3 regions of the Vibrio sp. JZG10 genome follow, and region 1 is predicted to be linked to each of the others. Evidence: predicted binding sites of a transcription regulator. Region 1 holds the regulator's gene; each other region holds the start of a gene.
What was found. The regulator CRP, encoded in region 1, controls carbon source genes, mostly activating them, when cyclic AMP is high. The targets are predictions, from matches to a motif close to TGTGANNNNNNTCACA.
Positions count from the first base shown of each region.

Region 2: ACWYVB_RS07585 (glycogen/starch/alpha-glucan phosphorylase) is a predicted target of CRP. The motif match lies at 2,759-2,774, and genes of this name have one in related genera.
Region 3: ectA (diaminobutyrate acetyltransferase) is a predicted target of CRP. The motif match lies at 3,776-3,791, and genes of this name have one in related genera.

Region 1 covers NZ_JBSUGE010000030.1:15,492-21,438, forward strand. The annotation lists gene ACWYVB_RS22370 (hydrolase) at 1-155, shown strand, start outside; gene ACWYVB_RS22375 (YheU family protein) at 189-401, shown strand; gene ACWYVB_RS22380 (phosphoribulokinase) at 526-1,395, shown strand; gene crp (cAMP-activated global transcriptional regulator CRP) at 1,636-2,268, shown strand; gene ACWYVB_RS22390 (DUF1338 domain-containing protein) at 2,414-3,205, opposite strand; gene astD (succinylglutamate-semialdehyde dehydrogenase) at 3,455-4,912, opposite strand; gene astA (arginine N-succinyltransferase) at 4,941-5,947, opposite strand, start outside.
Region 2 covers NZ_JBSUGE010000004.1:144,164-150,110, reverse strand. The annotation lists gene malQ (4-alpha-glucanotransferase) at 1-11, opposite strand, end outside; gene ACWYVB_RS07585 (glycogen/starch/alpha-glucan phosphorylase) at 129-2,582, opposite strand; gene malT (HTH-type transcriptional regulator MalT) at 3,318-5,947, shown strand, end outside.
Region 3 covers NZ_JBSUGE010000001.1:195,764-201,710, forward strand. The annotation lists gene ACWYVB_RS00910 (aspartate kinase) at 1-1,355, opposite strand, end outside; gene ACWYVB_RS00915 (ectoine synthase) at 1,440-1,826, opposite strand; gene ectB (diaminobutyrate--2-oxoglutarate transaminase) at 1,842-3,107, opposite strand; gene ectA (diaminobutyrate acetyltransferase) at 3,142-3,675, opposite strand; gene ACWYVB_RS00930 (BCCT family transporter) at 3,987-5,648, opposite strand; gene ACWYVB_RS00935 (3'-5' exonuclease) at 5,840-5,947, opposite strand, start outside.

The sequences.
Region 1 (5,947 bases):
TTGATTACCGTCTCTTTGAGCACGGTGGGCATGTTGGTTTCCTTACAGGTTCAGCGCTCAAGCCGAAATTTTGGTTGGAAGAAGCGCTGCCAGCGTATTACGAAAGTATTGCCGCAGATTACCTTTCTGCTGTATCCAAGCAGCGAAAGCAGTAAACTAGCCGCTCATCATAAAAGTTCGAGGTATTTATGATCATTCCATGGCAAGACATTGCGCCAGAAACATTGGAAAACTTAATTCGTGAATTCGTCTTACGTGAAGGCACGGATTACGGAACCGTCGAGGTTTCTTTGCAAGACAAAGTGGATCAAGTAAAAACTCAATTAGAAAAAGGCGAAGCGGTTATCGTGTTCTCTGAACTGCACGAAACCGTCGATATTCAGGTAAAAACAAAATTTTAGAACCTTCACATTTTACCGTACCCCACTCAATGACAAGGCATTGTTACGTGCTATAGTGGGTTATCGACCGTGCAGTAGCAGCCTACTGCACATTACAGGTAAGTAATTTTCGACAAGGTTTGTCATGTCAGCTAAACACCCAATTATTGCGGTTACTGGTTCATCTGGTGCCGGCACGACCACTACATCTGAAGCCTTCCGTAAGATGTTCAATATGATGAACGTTAAACCCGCATGGGTTGAAGGCGACAGCTTCCATCGCTTTACTCGCCCTGAAATGGATATAGAAATCCGTAAAGCGCGCGAGCAAGGTCGACACATTAGCTACTTTGGCCCTCAAGCTAATGACTTTCCAGGATTGGAAGAGTTTTTCCGTAAATATGGTCACGATGGCGCAGGCAGCGTACGTCGCTACCTACACACCTTTGACGAGGCCGTACCTTATAATCAAATGCCTGGTACCTTCACACCATGGCAGGACTTACCGGAGAACAGTGACGTTCTCTTCTATGAAGGCTTGCACGGCGGTGTTGTGGATGGCGATGTTAATGTCGCGCAACATGTGGATTTCTTGATTGGTATGGTACCAATCGTAAACTTAGAGTGGATCCAAAAGTTTGTGCGTGATACTCGTGACCGCGGTCATTCACGAGAAGCAGTAATGGATTCTATCGTGCGCTCGATGGACGATTATCTTAACTACATCACACCACAATTTTCTCGCACTCATATTAACTTTCAGCGCGTCCCAACGGTCGATACCTCTAACCCACTTAACGCGAAAGGTATCCCAAGCCTGGATGAGAGCTTTGTCGTTATTCGCTTGCGTGGGATAAAGAAAGTCGACTTCCCATATCTCCTGGCTATGATTGATGGCTCATTCATGTCACGCCACAACACGATTGTCGTACCAGGCGGTAAGATGAGCTTTGCAATGGAGCTCATAGTTCGGCCTATCCTACAACAGCTCATCGAAACAGGGAAAATTGGCTAAAAACCTGCCTGCGAAGATGTTTACTTTTCATACCGTGATCATGTGCACAGTTTTGCTTACAAAATCTCAATCATGGCACGATTAAAATCAAGAAATCGTTTTCGAAAAAGGATACTATTTCTTACCGAAACACAAGAGAGCTTGCAGCATATAAAAAGTGCTCTTATTCTAGTAGGCCTAATTCAGGCTTAGCTAAAATATGGATAGCGCAAGCGTACCCTGCAGAGGAAGTGAGATATTATGGTTCTAGGTAAACCTCAAACCGACCCAACATTAGAGTGGTTTCTTTCACACTGTCATATTCATAAGTACCCTTCAAAGAGCACGCTAATTCACGCGGGCGAAAAGGCAGAAACTTTGTACTACATCGTTAAAGGTTCTGTTGCGGTTCTTATCAAAGACGAAGAAGGTAAGGAGATGATCCTTTCTTACCTAAACCAAGGAGACTTTATTGGTGAACTTGGTCTATTCGAGGAAGACCAAGAGCGCACAGCTTGGGTTCGTGCTAAATCTCCTTGTGAAGTTGCTGAAATTTCTTTCAAGAAATTCCGTCAGCTTATCCAAGTAAACCCAGACATCCTAATGCGCCTTTCTGCGCAGATGGCTCGTCGTCTTCAAGTAACTAGCCAAAAAGTGGGTGACCTGGCGTTCCTAGACGTAACTGGTCGTATCGCTCAGACGCTTCTGAACCTTGCAAAACAACCAGACGCAATGACTCACCCAGACGGCATGCAAATCAAGATCACTCGTCAAGAAATCGGTCAAATCGTTGGCTGTTCTCGTGAGACAGTAGGTCGTATCTTGAAAATGTTAGAAGAGCAGAACTTAATCTCTGCGCACGGTAAAACTATCGTGGTTTACGGTACTCGTTAATCTCAAACCAGAGTGACGCGAACAAAATTATAAAAGCCACCAATGGCGACATTGGTGGCTTTTTATTTGTCTTGTAACCACATTGAGCTCAGAGCAACAAAAGACTAATGAGCAAGTTGATTAGCCGAAAGGTTAACCCTAAAAGTTAACCATTCGTACTTTCAAAGATTTTGTCCGCTGAAGCCGCCACAAAACCTGGGTACAGCTCACCGTTTTCCATCGGGTAGCGCTTAGCAAACTCGTAAAAGCCACCAGGGATAATTTCAGTGCCTTCGCTAAAGCGAACCGCCACTTTATCCGCCATGGTCGATGATTGTTCTAGCAGCACCTCAGGAGTGCCCTTCACTTCCCCGCCGTTTTCATTAATGGTAAATCCGGCCGTACGTAAGTGATCGTTTACTTGCTTCACTTCTTCGTATTCATTGAGCTGGTTAACGCTCACCGTGAAGTGGTTTGCGCCGTAACCATGCGCAGCCAACCATGATGCATACTCACTTTCTTTAGCCAACGTTTGGTAGTCAGCAAAGCTTAAATCCCACAAGCGTCCACCATGTAAGAATGCGCTATCGTTCAGCTTGCCTGCATCGACTTGTGCCACCAGCTTTTTCACAATCTCTTGCAGCTCAGGTGAACACTCCTCAACTTTTAGCTCACTAATAAAGACTTTAGGTTGCTTCGGATCAGGGTGCTCATAGTGTTTAGCAACCAACTTTTTACTTTCGAAAACGTAGTCACCACATGCCTGGTAGCCAATGGCTACAAATGGTTTAGCTAAGGTTTCGATACCAAGAGGCGCAATATTGAAGGTACGTAAAGCTATATGATCATTAATCAGAGGCTCATCTTCTTGAAGCAGCTGATGTACTTTCGCAGCAGAAGGGCAAAGACGTTGAATGTAATCTTGCCATAGCGATTCAAATAACACATCGGGCGTCATAACGACTCCTTGTTACGAGATGTAGAGTTAAAAGGTAAGCGGAAGTTGACTGCTCGTTCACAACGAAAAGTTGTCCAGAATAATGAACGAGCAGCCATCAACCTGTGACGGTAAATGCCAGTCAGTCAACACGCTTTTCCGAGTCTTTGCTCACTTTCCGTGTTCTGCCAACGATCACTACAACCCATACCTAAATGATTCGCCGGCAAGGTGAGCCGCAATACATGGTTGCGACTCTGTTATTAAAACTTATAGCGCCACACCTGGGCTTAATGTTGCAGGCAAGATAGTCTCTTGACCTTCCATTGATGCCATCGGGTACGCACAGTAGTCTGCTGCGTAATAAGCGCTTGGACGTAGGTTACCTGACGCACCAGGGCCACCAAATGGCGCATCACCACTTGCACCTGTGAGCTGGCGGTTACGGTTCACGATCCCTGCACGAATATGGTCAACGAAGTATTCCCATTCTTGGTCGTCAGTTGAAACTAAACCAGCAGAGAGACCAAAGCGCGTGTCGTTCGCCAGTTCTACGGCTTTTTCTAGCCCTTCGTAACGCACCACTTGCAGAAGTGGACCGAAGTACTCTTCATCTGGTAGCTCAGCAATGTCCGTTACATCAATAATGCCCGGAGAAACAAACGCCGCCTCTCCTGCTTTAGCTTCAATCAAGCTTTCACCACCAAGTGATTGAAGGTTCGCTTGTGCATCGAGAATGAACTTGGCTGCGGCAACGGAGATTTGCGGCCCCATAAATGGCGCAGGCTCTGCAAATGGTTGGTCTACGCGAATATTCTTCGTCGCTTCAACCAGTTTCGTGATGAGCGCATCACCTTTCTCACCCAATGGCACGTACAAACGACGAGCACACGTACAACGTTGACCAGCACTGATAAACGCTGACTGGATGATGGTGTACACCGTGGCATCCAAATCACCATATTTATCAGAGATCACCATCGGGTTATTACCACCCATTTCTAGTGCTAACATCTTGTCTGGTTGACCCGCAAATTGACGGTGCAATACATGCCCCGTGTTCGCGCTGCCCGTGAACAGTACGCCATCAATGCCTTTCGCATCAGCAAGCGCAATACCGGTTTCTTTCGCACCTTGGACAAGGTTGATCACGCCTTTCGGCAGACCTGCTTCTTCCCAAAGTTTCATAGCTAGCTCGCCAGTCCAAGGCGTTTGCTCGGATGGCTTGAACACAACGGTGTTACCCGCTAGTAACGCAGGCACAATGTGACCATTTGGTAGGTGACCAGGGAAGTTATATGGCCCAAATACCGCCATCACGCCCAGTGGGCGATGACGCAACACAATTTGATTGCCCGCCGCTTCACGGCTCGCTTCACCGGTGCGGTCATGGTAAGCACGAATAGAGATTGCAATTTTACCTGCCATTGCCGCTGCTTCAGTGCGCGTTTCCCAAATTGGCTTACCAGTTTCTTTGGCAATGACTTCGGCGATTTTTTCGCTGTTCTCTTTTACTTTCTCAGCAAAAGCCAACACGATCGCTTCACGCTCTGCAAATGGGCGTTTTTTCCAGTCAATAAACGCTTCACGCGCTGCAGATACCGCTTGATTCACCTGCTCTGCCGTTGCACCGTTGCCTTGCCAGATCACTTCTTGGTTGTAAGGTGACAGAGACGTAAATGCTTCACCCTGACCTTGTACCCATTCACCTGCAATCCAATGTGTCATTGTTTCTATCCTTAAATTCTGTCGTCTGTTACTGCGGAAGAAGGCGAACAAAATCCCCTTCCTCAACCAAAAGTGCATCCGCAACGTCTGGTGCGATCATGACGCTTTGTGTTTCAGCGTCATACGCCGCTTTGGTGACTGCTGCGCGGAAGTTTTCGAACGATGAGTTGCACATCAAGAAGTCTTGCGTACTGCTATGTTGTGCAATTTTCACTTGCGCACGGAACGAGTGACGTACCGATTCAATATTGCGTAAGTCACATTCAACGGTTGGACCCGCATCGAAAATATCCACGTAACCACGGTTAGTGAAGCCTTCACGCTCAAGCAGCTTTAATGCTGGGCGAGTATTGTCATGCACTTGGCCAATGACAGCTTGCGCTTCTGGACTCAACAGGTTGATGTAAATAGGCAGCTTCGGCATTAAGTCAGCAATAAAGCCTTTCTTGCCGATACCTGTCAGGTAATCCGCAAGCGTGAAATCGATGGAGAAGAAATGCTCTTGTAACCATTGCCAGAACGGCGAGTTGCCTGCGTCGTCTGAAACACCACGCATCTCCGCAAAGATCGTTTCAGAGAAACGCTCTGGGTGCTCAGCCATCATGAGGAAACGACACTTCGACATGAGACGACCATTCAGACCTTGGCGGAATTTCTCACGCAAGAACAAGGTACAAATTTCGCTGTTACCCGTGTAGTTGTTACCAAAAGTAAGCAGTTTGACGACATTATTGACGCCAAGCTTTGGTGACGAGTGCACCACTTTACTAATGTGATACGAGTAAAATGGGACATCCCAGCCGATAGATGCTTCGATTCCGGTGGTACCCGCAACCTCACCCGTTTCAGAGTCAAAGCCGACCATCAGGTAGCCTTCATCACCTGGTTCTGCCACATCTGGCTTACCAAAGCTGTACTCTGAGTGTTTGATTCGATTGGTTAACAGTTCTTCGTTAACCGGTAGAGATGTAAATCCGTGACCAGACTCCACCGCACAAGTGTGCAGCGCGTCATAATCCGACATCGCGATAGGGC
Region 2 (5,947 bases), on a different contig from region 1:
TGTTCTTTCATCGCTTTCTCCGAAGGTAATACCAACACCTTCCATGTAGGGTTTTATTGTTATCAATAACTTCTTTTGGAAAATGACCAAAGGTAGCGCTTGGCTACCTTGGTCTTAACTCTGTTCTATTAACGGTGAACCGCTTTTAGTTTCCAGATGTTGTTCACATAGTCGCGAATTGAGCGATCTGAGGTGAACTTGCCGACAAGGGCGGTATTAAGAATGGCTTTCTTCGCCCAACCAGCTTGGTCTTTGTATTGTTCGCTCATGTCTTCGTGCGCTTTCACGTAAGATGCGAAGTCCGCAAGACATAAGTACGGGTCACCGCCGTCTAGTAGGCTGTCGTACGTTGCACGCAGTAAGCCTGGTTGACCTGGAGTGAATTCTTCACCCAGTAGTAGGTCCATAGACGCTTTGAGTAGGTGATCCGCATTGTAGTAATCAAATGGGTTGTAACCTTGAGCTTTCAGCGCTTTCACACCTTCAACGTCTAGACCGAAGATGTAGATGTTCTCATCGCCTACTTCTTCACGAATCTCAACGTTAGCACCATCCATCGTACCGATCGTTAGGGCACCGTTAAGCGCCATCTTCATGTTACCAGTACCTGATGCTTCTTTACCCGCAAGTGAAATTTGTTGTGATACGTCCGCCGCAGGAATAATAATTTCAGCCATGCTCACACGGTAATCAGGAATGAAGACCACTTTCAGCTTGTTGCCGATGCGAGGGTCGTTGTTCACTTTCTCAGCAATCTTGTTAATAGCGAAAATGATTTCTTTCGCTAGGTGGTAACCCGGTGCCGCTTTCGCTGCGAAGAACACAACGCGAGGCACACATTCGAAGCCTGGTTCGTTAATAATGCGATGGTACAGAGACAGTACGTGTAGAAGGTCTAAGTGCTGACGCTTGTACTCGTGCAGACGCTTGATTTGAACATCGAAGATCGCATTAGTATCGAGTTCGATACCCATGTTCTCTTTCACCCAGTTAGCTAGGCGTTCTTTGTTCTCTTTCTTCACTGCCATGAATTCTTTCTGGAATTTCTCGTCAGTGGCGTACTTAGCGATGCCTTCTAGTTGCTCTAGTTTCGCTGGCCATTCTGGACCGACTTTCTCTGTGATTAGCTTAGAAAGACCTGGGTTACAGAACTTCAACCAACGACGTGGCGTAATACCGTTCGTTACGTTGTGTAGACGTGTTGGGTACATTTCGTGGAACTCTGGGAATAGGTCTTTCTTAACCAATTCAGAGTGAAGTGCCGCTACACCGTTTACTGCGTAAGAGCCAATTACACATAGGTTTGCCATGCGAACCATGCGGTGGAAACCTTCTTCGATGATAGAAAGCTTCTGTTGTTTCGCGATATCACCCGGCCACATTGCACGTACGTCTTGTAGGAAGCGGTGGTTGATCTCGTAAATGATCTCCATGTGACGTGGTAGTAGGTGCTGAATTAGCGACTCTGGCCATGTCTCTAGTGCTTCTGGAAGTAGCGTGTGGTTTGTGTACGCGAATGTTTGAGAGCTGATTTCCCAAGCCGCTTCCCAAGTTAGACCTTTTTCGTCCATCAGGATGCGCATTAGCTCAGGAATCGCAATCGTTGGGTGCGTATCGTTAAGCTGGATAGTCTCTTGCTTCGGTAGATCCGCTAGCGAGTAGCCAGCTGCTTCGTGGCGACGTAGGATGTCACGTACAGACGCAGCTGAGTGGAAGTACTGTTGCATTAGACGCAGTGTTTTACCTTTCTCGTGGTTGTCGTTCGGGTAAAGCACTTTAGTGATGTTGCCCGCGTCGATCAGTGCGTGCTGCGCTTCGAAGTAGTCACCGTTGTTAAAACTTGCTAGCGAGAATGGTGCAATTGCCTGACATTCCCAAAGACGTAGCGGGTAAACCGTGTCTGATTCGTAACCCACGATTGGTAGATCCCAAGGCATTGCTCTTACAGACATGCCAGGAACCCATTTGCGAACTTCTTTACCGTTCTCGTTAACCACTTCAACGTGACCGTAGAAACCGATCTCTTGTGCAAGTTCTGGACGAGCAATTTCCCAAGGGTAGCCTTCTACACCACGCCATGCGTCAGGTGCTTCTTGCTGGCGACCATCTTTAAAAGACTGTTTGAACAAACCGTATTCGTAGTGCAAGCCGTAACCGACGGTTGGGAATTCTTGTGCCGCACATGAATCCATGAAACATGCCGCTAGACGACCAAGACCACCGTTACCCAATGATGGGTCACGTTCTTCTTCTAGCAGGTCAGTTAGGTTGTAACCCAGTTCAGCCATTGCTTCTGTTACTTGTTCGTACAGACCCATGCTGATTAGGTTGTTACCCGTCAAACGACCGATAAGGAACTCTAGAGAAAGGTAGTTAACGCTCTTCGCACTTTTAATGCGTGGATCTTCTTCAGTAGCAAGCAAATCTAAAGTAGTGAACTCAGCCAGTGCATGACCCATTGCTAGGTACCAAGCGCGGCTGTCTGCGTTTTCAATCGTGTGAGCGTAAGTTACAGATAGGTGTTTCTTTACGCTTTCTTGGAACGACTTCTTGTCAAATTGTTTTTGTTGAGTAGGTTTCATTACGAAATTCTCATGTCTTTTGGTAATTCATCTGCCATACATCGTGCATTTACCTCTGTGAATAAACATCCTCCTAATTCTCCTCCTTTGAAGGAGGAGGGCTGAGGGCGTAGAGGGGGTACTATTGCTAGGTTAGTGATCCAAATCTCAACAAAGTGAACTTTGCTCCAGTTCTTAGTGATTTTGATCACAATGGAATATGAGAAAGGTTAAAACCCGTTTATGACGCTTTTTATAGCCCGCTCATCTGATGATGTGAAAATTGCAATATTGGTCACATTAACTTGGTTAACATGGAAAGATTTTTCATAATCGATGTGCAACGAGATCTTAATACACTCGACACAAAAGATATTTAAGTGACGAGAATCACAAATAAAGGGCGTAGTTGATGGTAAATCCATCAACCCTTGAGAATTAGGAAGTGGATCAAAGTAACGGACATTTCTGATGTCGTAACATCCCACACGGCTCACAGGATTGTACGCTTTTTATACAAACTAGAATTAGGTGGTGTGAGTTATTTCTAGTTTTCGCTAGCTTTTATATCTAAGTGACCGTATGGAATGGTTTTTCAGACGGATGCAAGCCCCAACAAGAGGCGACATCAACCGGCATTCAAGCAGTTTTTGATGCTGATGGCATCATTCAGTAAGACGAAGCTTTCGAGGGGGCCTTACTGAAATGATCACGTCGCAATCACTTGGGTATACATAAATAAGGACATAATTACTAATGTGGATTCCATCTAAGCTTACTCGACCAGGACGCCTGCACAATGCCATCGTGCGCCCACGAGTGTTGGACTTACTACAGCAAGCGTCTTACTACAAATTGGTTTTATTCCGCTCCCCAGCAGGTTACGGAAAAACCACCATGGCAGCGCAGTGGCTATCCGATAAACCAAACGTCGGTTGGTACAGCATTGATGACAGCGATAACGACGGCTTTCGCTTTGTAAATTACCTGCTTCAAGCATTAAACAAAGCCACCAACTTCAGTTGCTCTAACGCACAAAAACTGGCGGAAAAACGCCAGATCTCTTCTCTACGTTCTTTATTCAGCGAAGTATTCGCGGAAATGGCTGATTTTCATCAAGAGTGCTACGTGGTGCTTGATGACTATCACTTGATCACCAACGATGAAATTCATGAATCCATGCGTTTCTTCTTAAAACACATGCCAGACAACCTCACCGTTGTGGTAACAAGTCGTGCAGCGCCGCCTCTGGGTACTGCAAACTTACGTGTTCGTGATTTAATGATCGAAATCGGTAACGAGATGTTGGCGTTCGATACCGAAGAAACAACTCGCTTCTTTAATCAACGTATTGCCGATGGCATCGACGAAGACATGGCAAACAGCCTCAGAACCTATGTGGAAGGTTGGCCATCGGCGATGCAGTTGATCGCGTTGCAAGCGCAACATCAAAACCGTACATTGGCACAAACCGTAGAGTCGGTATCTCAGTTCAATCACGCGCATTTGTGGGATTATCTGGTCGAAGAAGTATTTGACCTACTCGATCACGAAACTCGTCATTTCTTGATGCAAGTTTCCGTGCTTGACCACTTCAATGATGAGTTGGTGTTTGCCCTCACCCAACGCGAAGATGCACTTGGTTTGATCGAATCATTAAACCGCTACGGCTTATTCATCTACCCACTCGAAGGGGAGCAAAACTGGTTCCGATTCCATAACTTATTTGGCGAGTTTTTGTCTCATGAGCGCCAAGCGCGTATTCCTCAGCAAGAAAAAGATCTCCACCGCAATGCAGCTGTTGCCTGGTTACAACAAAAAGCACCGCACCAAGCGATTCACCATGCACAAAAATCGAACGATAAAGACTTGGTGGTAGAAATTCTAAACGAATTCGGCTGGAAGATATTTAACCAAGGCGAGCTCAGCACACTGGAAAACTCAATTAATAAGTTGGATGCTGAGCTTCTGTTCAGCCACCCAAAACTTACGATGCTCCGAGCTTGGTTGGCTCAAAGTCAGCACCGTTATAACCAAGTAGGCCACCTGCTTGAAGAAGCGGAAGATGAGCATAAAAAGCGTAACATTGAGTTAGATATTCATTATCAAGGTCAAGCAAACGCGCTGCTTGCTCAAGTGGCTATCAACAGCAACCAGCCAGAGAAAGCACTCGAATTAGCGGAGCTAGCACTTAGCCAACTTGATAACACGATTTACCGTAGCCGCATTGTGGCAACTTCGGTTGTTGGCGAAGTTAACCACGTGCTAGGTAAACTCGACCGCGCGTTACCGATGATGCAACAAACCGAGAAACTGGCTCGTCAGTACCAAGTTTACCACCAAGCGTTATGGGCGATTTTACAACAAAGCGAGATTTTGATTGCGCAAGGTTACGTACAAGCCGCCTTTGAGCTGCAAGATTCCGCATTCCGTTTGATTGAAGATCAGCAACTTCAACATGTTCCTCTGCACGAGTTTTTGCTGCGTATTCGTGCGCAAGTGCTTTGGTGCTGGAACCGACTTGATGAAGCAGAAGAATGTGCCTACCGAGGTCTACAAATTCTCGAAAACCATTCGCCAAGTAAGCACTTACACAGCTACTCGATGCTGGCGCGTATTGCGGTTGGCCGTGGCGAGCTAGACAAAGCCGGTAAATTCATTGAGCACATTCAACACTTGATGAAGCAGTCGACTTACCACGTAGATTGGACAGCAAACGCCTCACTATCGTTGATCCTGTTTTGGCAAGCGCGCGGGAATACCGATGCAATGCAAGAATGGCTCAACACTGCAGTTCGTCCTGAATCGGCATGCAACCACTTTTCACAATTGCAATGGCGCAACATTGCACGAGCGCACATCAACTTAGGTCAATATACCGAAGCGCGCGCAGCATTGGATTTCCTCCAAAGTGAAGCTCGTCGAACCAACCTGATCACAGATACTAATCGCAACTTAGTGGTCGAAGCGGTGTTTGCTGCTCGTCAAAAAGACGAAGAGCAAGCAAAAGCTTTGCTAAAAGAAGCGTTAGTGATGACAAACCAGACGGGGATGGTAGGTAATTTCCTCATTGATGGCGCCACCATTGGCGGGCTACTGGAGAAGTTAAGCCTACGCCATGAGCTAGGCGATCTAGAACGTCACCGCGCTCAACAATTGATGAAGGATATTTCGTCCAATCAGCGCAGCCGCTCTATTCACTTTGATGAAGACTTCATTGAGAAGCTGGTAAACCACCCTAACGTACCGGAACTGGTTCGCACAAGCCCACTGACTCAACGTGAGTGGCAGGTGCTTGGTTTGATTTATTCTGGTTTCAGTAATGAGCAAATCGCGCAAGAGCTTGATGTGGCAGGCACCACGATTAAAACCCACATTCGCAACTT
Region 3 (5,947 bases), on a different contig from region 1:
GCACGCTGATATTCTTTATCACCCACTACGAACTGAACGTTTACATTTCTCATTGATGAGTGAAGTGCAACTGGCGTTACGCCATTGTTCATCAAAGAAAGTACACCCTTCGCTAGTGTCTTGTTAGTGTCAATTTGAGAACCGATGGCTGAAATCAGCGCGACCATACGGCCTTTAATCGACGCATTCGGATAGCGTTTTTCAGCTTTATACAATACTTTGTTCAAGCTATCAGTACTGCCACCTAGATAGTAAGTAATAGAGTTCGCGTTCATCTCTTTACCAACTAAACTTACGCGAGCATCAGAGATAATTTCCATTAATTCGTAGCTAACGTTATCGGCTTTTCCCACCATCGCTTGGTCAAACAAATGCAGTGCAAACACTTTTTCTTTACCTGCGATAATTTCGACTTTGTCTTCTTCTGGGCGGTAGCTTGAAGAGATCAAAGTGCCTTCGTGTTCAGGTTCAAATGTATTTTTGATCTGTAGCTCAATACCACTCTCGCGTAAACCTGCGGCTGCATTTGGGTGAATCGCTTCCATGCCAAGGTTAGCAAGTTGGTCTGCTACGTCATAGTTTGTACTACCAATTGGCAAAACTTTTTCAGGACCAACAACACGCGGGTCTGCAGAGCTCAAGTGATATTCTTTGTGAATTACCGCTAAATCCGCTTTTGTTATCGCTGCAATTCGGCTAAATGTCATCTCACTATAACCTCGGTCATAAGTGTGCATTAGGCCTTCCTTACAGTAAGCATAACCTGTAACGATTGGCAGTTCTTTTGACACATCGATATCAGCAAACGCATCACTGATCGATTCATCAAGGCTTCTTGGCGCTTGATTGTCCCAACCGGACAGGTCAACGAACTTAGCGTTAATACCCATATTTTTTAGTTTCAGTGCCGTGTTGTAAGCACTGTGCGCCTCACCGATAGACGACAGAAACTCTCGAATTTGAGGCAAATACTGACGTAACGAAAACTGACCGTACTGACAAGTTTCTAAAATGTTCGCAATACAGTTTTTTGCTTCAGCAATACGTGAGCGAATGAATTTATCTGCACGGATACGATTCATTGGGTCCGCGAAAATATTTTCATTTGTGAGCAGCATACGGCTTTCTACATATGCTAGCGCTTCTTCCCATTTGTCATCACGTTTCGCGATAAGCTGATAAACACCTGGCTTACTGGTTTTTTTACATTCGAGTAGCGCGTCGGTCATACCGCCGTATGCAGAGACGACAAAGATACGATTGTATGGCGATTTAGGACGAAGAATAATGTTGTCGAGAACAGCATCAAATGCTGTCATTGATGTACCGCCGATTTTTTCTACGGTAAATGTCATGATAAGCCTTTTTTGATTGGTAACTTTAAAAGAAAAAAGAAGAGATAGTTGATCGTGGGGTGACAAGCACCCCACCTCTATCTTTTAGTCAACGAGAGGATAAACACCGTTTTCATCGTGCACTTCAGCGCCGGTAATTGGTGGGTTGAATACACACGCCATTACCATTTCTTTATTCTTATAAGCTCTCAAGTAGTGCTCATCGTGTTTATCAAGGATGTATAACGTACCCGGTTTAATCGGATAAGTTTCTCCACCAACGACTTCAATTTCACCTTCACCGCTCATACAAAAAACCGATTCTAGGTGATTTTGATAGTGAATGTGTGTTTCAGTACCTTCATAAATCGTAGTAATGTGGAAAGAAAAACCCATGTTGTCATCTTTCAACAACATACGGACACTTTCCCAGTTATCTGAAACCACACGTCGCTCACTGTTGCGACACTCATCGAGTGTTCTGACGATCATAATTAATAATCCTTATTAAGATGCTTGTTTGAAATGTTTCGCAGCGATGGTTTCCACTGCACTTTCAAAGATGCTTAGTCCTTGGTCTAGTTCTGACTCGCTAATCGTAAGTGGGCAGAAGAACTTAACGACTTCGTCGTCAGGGCCAGCTGTCTCAATTACCATTCCGTTTTCGAAACAGTTTTTCGCGATTTCAGATGCCATATCACCGTTGATACACTCAATACCAACCATCATGCCGCGACCTTTTTTCTGTACAAACATTTGTGGGAAGCGACGAACGCAGCGATCAATAACAGCACTTACTTTGTCTGAACACTGCTTGATGTGTGTTTCAAAATCATCATTTGCCCAATAAATTTCTAATGCTTTCGCCGCGGTAATAAATGCATGGTTGTTGCCACGGAACGTGCCGTTATGCTCACCTGGCTTCCACTGGTCTAGCTCTGGTTTAAGTAGAACGACGGCCATTGGCAAACCGTAACCACCGATCGATTTCGATAGCGTCACGATATCTGGTTGAATACCTGACGGCTCAAAGCTAAAGAAAGTACCTGTGCGTCCACAACCAGCTTGAATGTCATCGACAATCACAAGAATGTCATTGGCTTTACAGATTTTGCTCAAACGTTGTAACCACTCGTTTGAAGCAGCATTTAAACCACCCTCGCCCTGCACAGTTTCAAGAAGTACAGCGGCTGGTTTATCCATACCTGCAGAGTTGTCGTTTAGCATGGTTTCGAACAATGCTAGACCATCAACGCCAGCGTAACCTTCAAATGGAATACGAGTGACGTTACTTAAGCTAGAACCGTTACCTTGTCTGTGATGCTGGTTACCCGTTGCAGCCAGTGCGCCAGCTGTACAACCGTGGAAACCGTTGGTAAATGCAACAACGCTGTCGCGACCTTTTACTTTTTTCGCTAACTTAAGTGCTGCCTCAACGGCGTTAGTACCGGTTGGGCCAGTAAACTGAACTTTGTAGTCCAAGTTTCTTGGTTTAAGGATGTAAGTATCCAACGCTTCAAGAAACGATGCTTTCGCTTCTGAGTGCATATCCAAACCGTGAGTAATACCGTCCATCTCAATGTACTCAAGCAGTGCTTGCTTAAGTACTGGGTTGTTATGGCCGTAATTTAGAGATCCCGCTCCAGCAAGGAAGTCTAAGTATCGTTCACCTTGTTCTGTTTCCAGCCAGCAGCCTTTCGCTTTACGAAAAACGACTGGGAAATTGTTTGAATATGAGCGTACGTTGGATTCCTGCTTTTTGAAAATATCCATGATGAGACCGTTTTTAATTCCTATTGTTTGAGGATTATTTGAGAGGAATGCGATACAAATATTCTGTATCGTGTTTGCCTTTAAAGTGGGCTTCTTCGTCCAAAAATGTGCTTACTTGGCCAGAGTTGCCGTTCATCGCATCTAACTTTTTGAACAATGCCCAAGAGGCTTTATTATCTTCCGTGATGGTAGTTTCTACCGATTTAACACCGCCCAATTCCTCTCGGGTGAGAAGTTCTTTCAACATGCGGAATGCTAAACCGTGACCTCTAAAGCGAGGTGAGACTGCAACTTGCCAGACAAATAAAACGTCTTGCTCGTCTGGTTTCTGATAACCGGAAATGAAACCTGCGATTTCGCCTTTTTGCTCAACCAAAATACTGGTTTTGCTGAAATGCGTAGACTGTAGGAAATTGCAATAAGATGAGTTCATGTCCAATGGAGGACAGTCTGCAATTAAGCTGTAAATGTCGTCACCATCAGAGATTTTAGGCTCACGAAAAATCCATTTTTTACTTGAGTCTTCTCCAATCTCTGGATAAAGAACCCAAGGTGCTGATGTGATCATGTGGAAATACATATCCTTTGAGGTCTAATTAAATTTCCTTTTTATTATGGGCATTCCTCGCGACTAAAAATCAAATAATCCGCCTTTTTATCGATATTTTTGTGATAGAGATCACAATAATATGCCATTTAACCAAATCTTAAAATAGTTCGAGGTCTAATTTATTAAAAAATCACTTAAAGAATAAGTATAAAAAACGAACAGAAAAAACTGTCCTCCATGGTCTTCATTTCTCAGCAAAAATTCAAAAATAAAAAAAGCGGCATGCTTTCGCATGCCGCTTTATTCAAATATTTAACTGCTGATGTTGGTTATTTCGATTTCTTCTTAGAAACCGCTTTTGGACGAGGTTCATCCATCAGGCCTTTTACTAGGGAAACCGTTGCAACAAGCAGAACAATCGTAAATGGTAGGCCTGTGGTCACGGCCATTGCTTGAGCTGCCGCTAGGCCACCACCAAGCATCAATGCAATCGCAACTAAGCCTTCAAACGTACACCAGAACACGCGTTGAGGCGTTGGCGCATCGACCTTACCGCCCGCAGCAATAGTATCAATAACCAGTGAACCAGAGTCTGAAGAGGTAATGAAGAATACCACCACCAAAATAATACCGACGAAAGATGTAATTTCAGCTAGCGGCATCACATCTAACATGGCAAATAGTTTTAACGGTAATTCCGCGTTGAACACGGCTTCATAACCATCGCTCACGTATTGGCTTATAGCGTTACCACCAAAAGCGGTCATCCATAACACACAAACAGAAGAAGGGATAAGGATAACGCAAATAATGAACTCACGAACTGAACGACCACGAGATACACGCGCAATGAACATACCGACAAATGGTGACCAAGAAATCCACCAAGCCCAGTAGAATGCTGTCCAACCTTGAGAATAGTTTACGTCTTCTCGTCCAAATGGCATTGATAGGGCAGGAATATTAGCCACATATGACACTATATTTTCGAAGAAGCCCGTTAAAATCGCGATCGTCGGGCCGACAACAATAACGAAAAGCAGTAAAAGCGCAGCGAGACCCATGTTGATCTCAGATAAGATTTTCACGCCTTTGTCTAGTCCCGCAACAACTGAGATTAAAGCGAGTGCGGTGATGCCAATAATCAATAGTACCTGCGTAGTATTCGTCATTGGAACATCAAATAGGAAGTTCAAACCCGTTGCGGCTTGAGACGCACCGTAACCTAGGGACGTTGCCAGACCAAAAACTGTCGCTACAACGGCAAGAATGTCGATAATGTGACCAGTCCAACCCCATACACGCTCACCAAACAGTGGGTAAAAAATGGATCGCATGGTAAGTGGTAAGCCTTTGTTAAACGAGAAAATCGCCAAACCAAGGGCCAATAGCGCATAGATTGACCACGGATGAAGCGCCCAGTGGTAAATCGTCGCCGCCATGCCTAGTGCAGATGCAGCACTTGCATCGCCTTCTGCACCACCTAAAGGGGCCCAGTCAGTACGAACACCATTCTCAACGTTCACGCCACCAATAGCAGAACTAAAATGAGACATAGGTTCTGATACACCAAAGAACACCAGACCGATACCCATACCTGCTGCAAAGAGCATTGCCAGCCAACCCGCATAGGAATAATCTGGCGTCGCTTCTGTACCGCCGATTCGTACACGACCTAGCGGTGTAAAAATCAACCCAACACAGACAATGACAAAAATATTACCAGATGCGAGAAAGAACCAATCCAAATGGTGTAACAAACCCGCTCTTAGATCTGCGAAAAACGGCTCTACCTGTTCTCGAAATAATAGTGTTACTACAACAAATAGGATGATTGCTAAACCAGAAATTGCAAAAACACGGTTATGAATATCAAGGCCAAACGGGCCTACTTTTAACGCGACGTTATCCTGACCAATTTGATAGTCAGTGTCTATCGCGTTTACCTTTCCATCGGGGCGTTGAATGCCACCGTTATTATCGGTGCTCACGGATAATCTCCTTAAAAATACGTGACCAAATTTAAATTACTTTCGTCGGAGTTTGAGTGATGAAACCTCCCATCACTACCAAGCACATGTTCAAAAAACATAGTTCTTATAAGCGGTTACTCAGTCCGCCATCATAATCGCAAAGCCCCCTACCTTTCATTGCATTTTATTGTCTTCATCATAAACAACGCTTATTGCCAAATCGAAGAGATTGGCATGCTTCGATTAAAATGATATTGCAACTGTGCTTGAAACAGTTCAGCAGTTGCCAGCGCATCGGTCAAAGCATGATGAGGTTG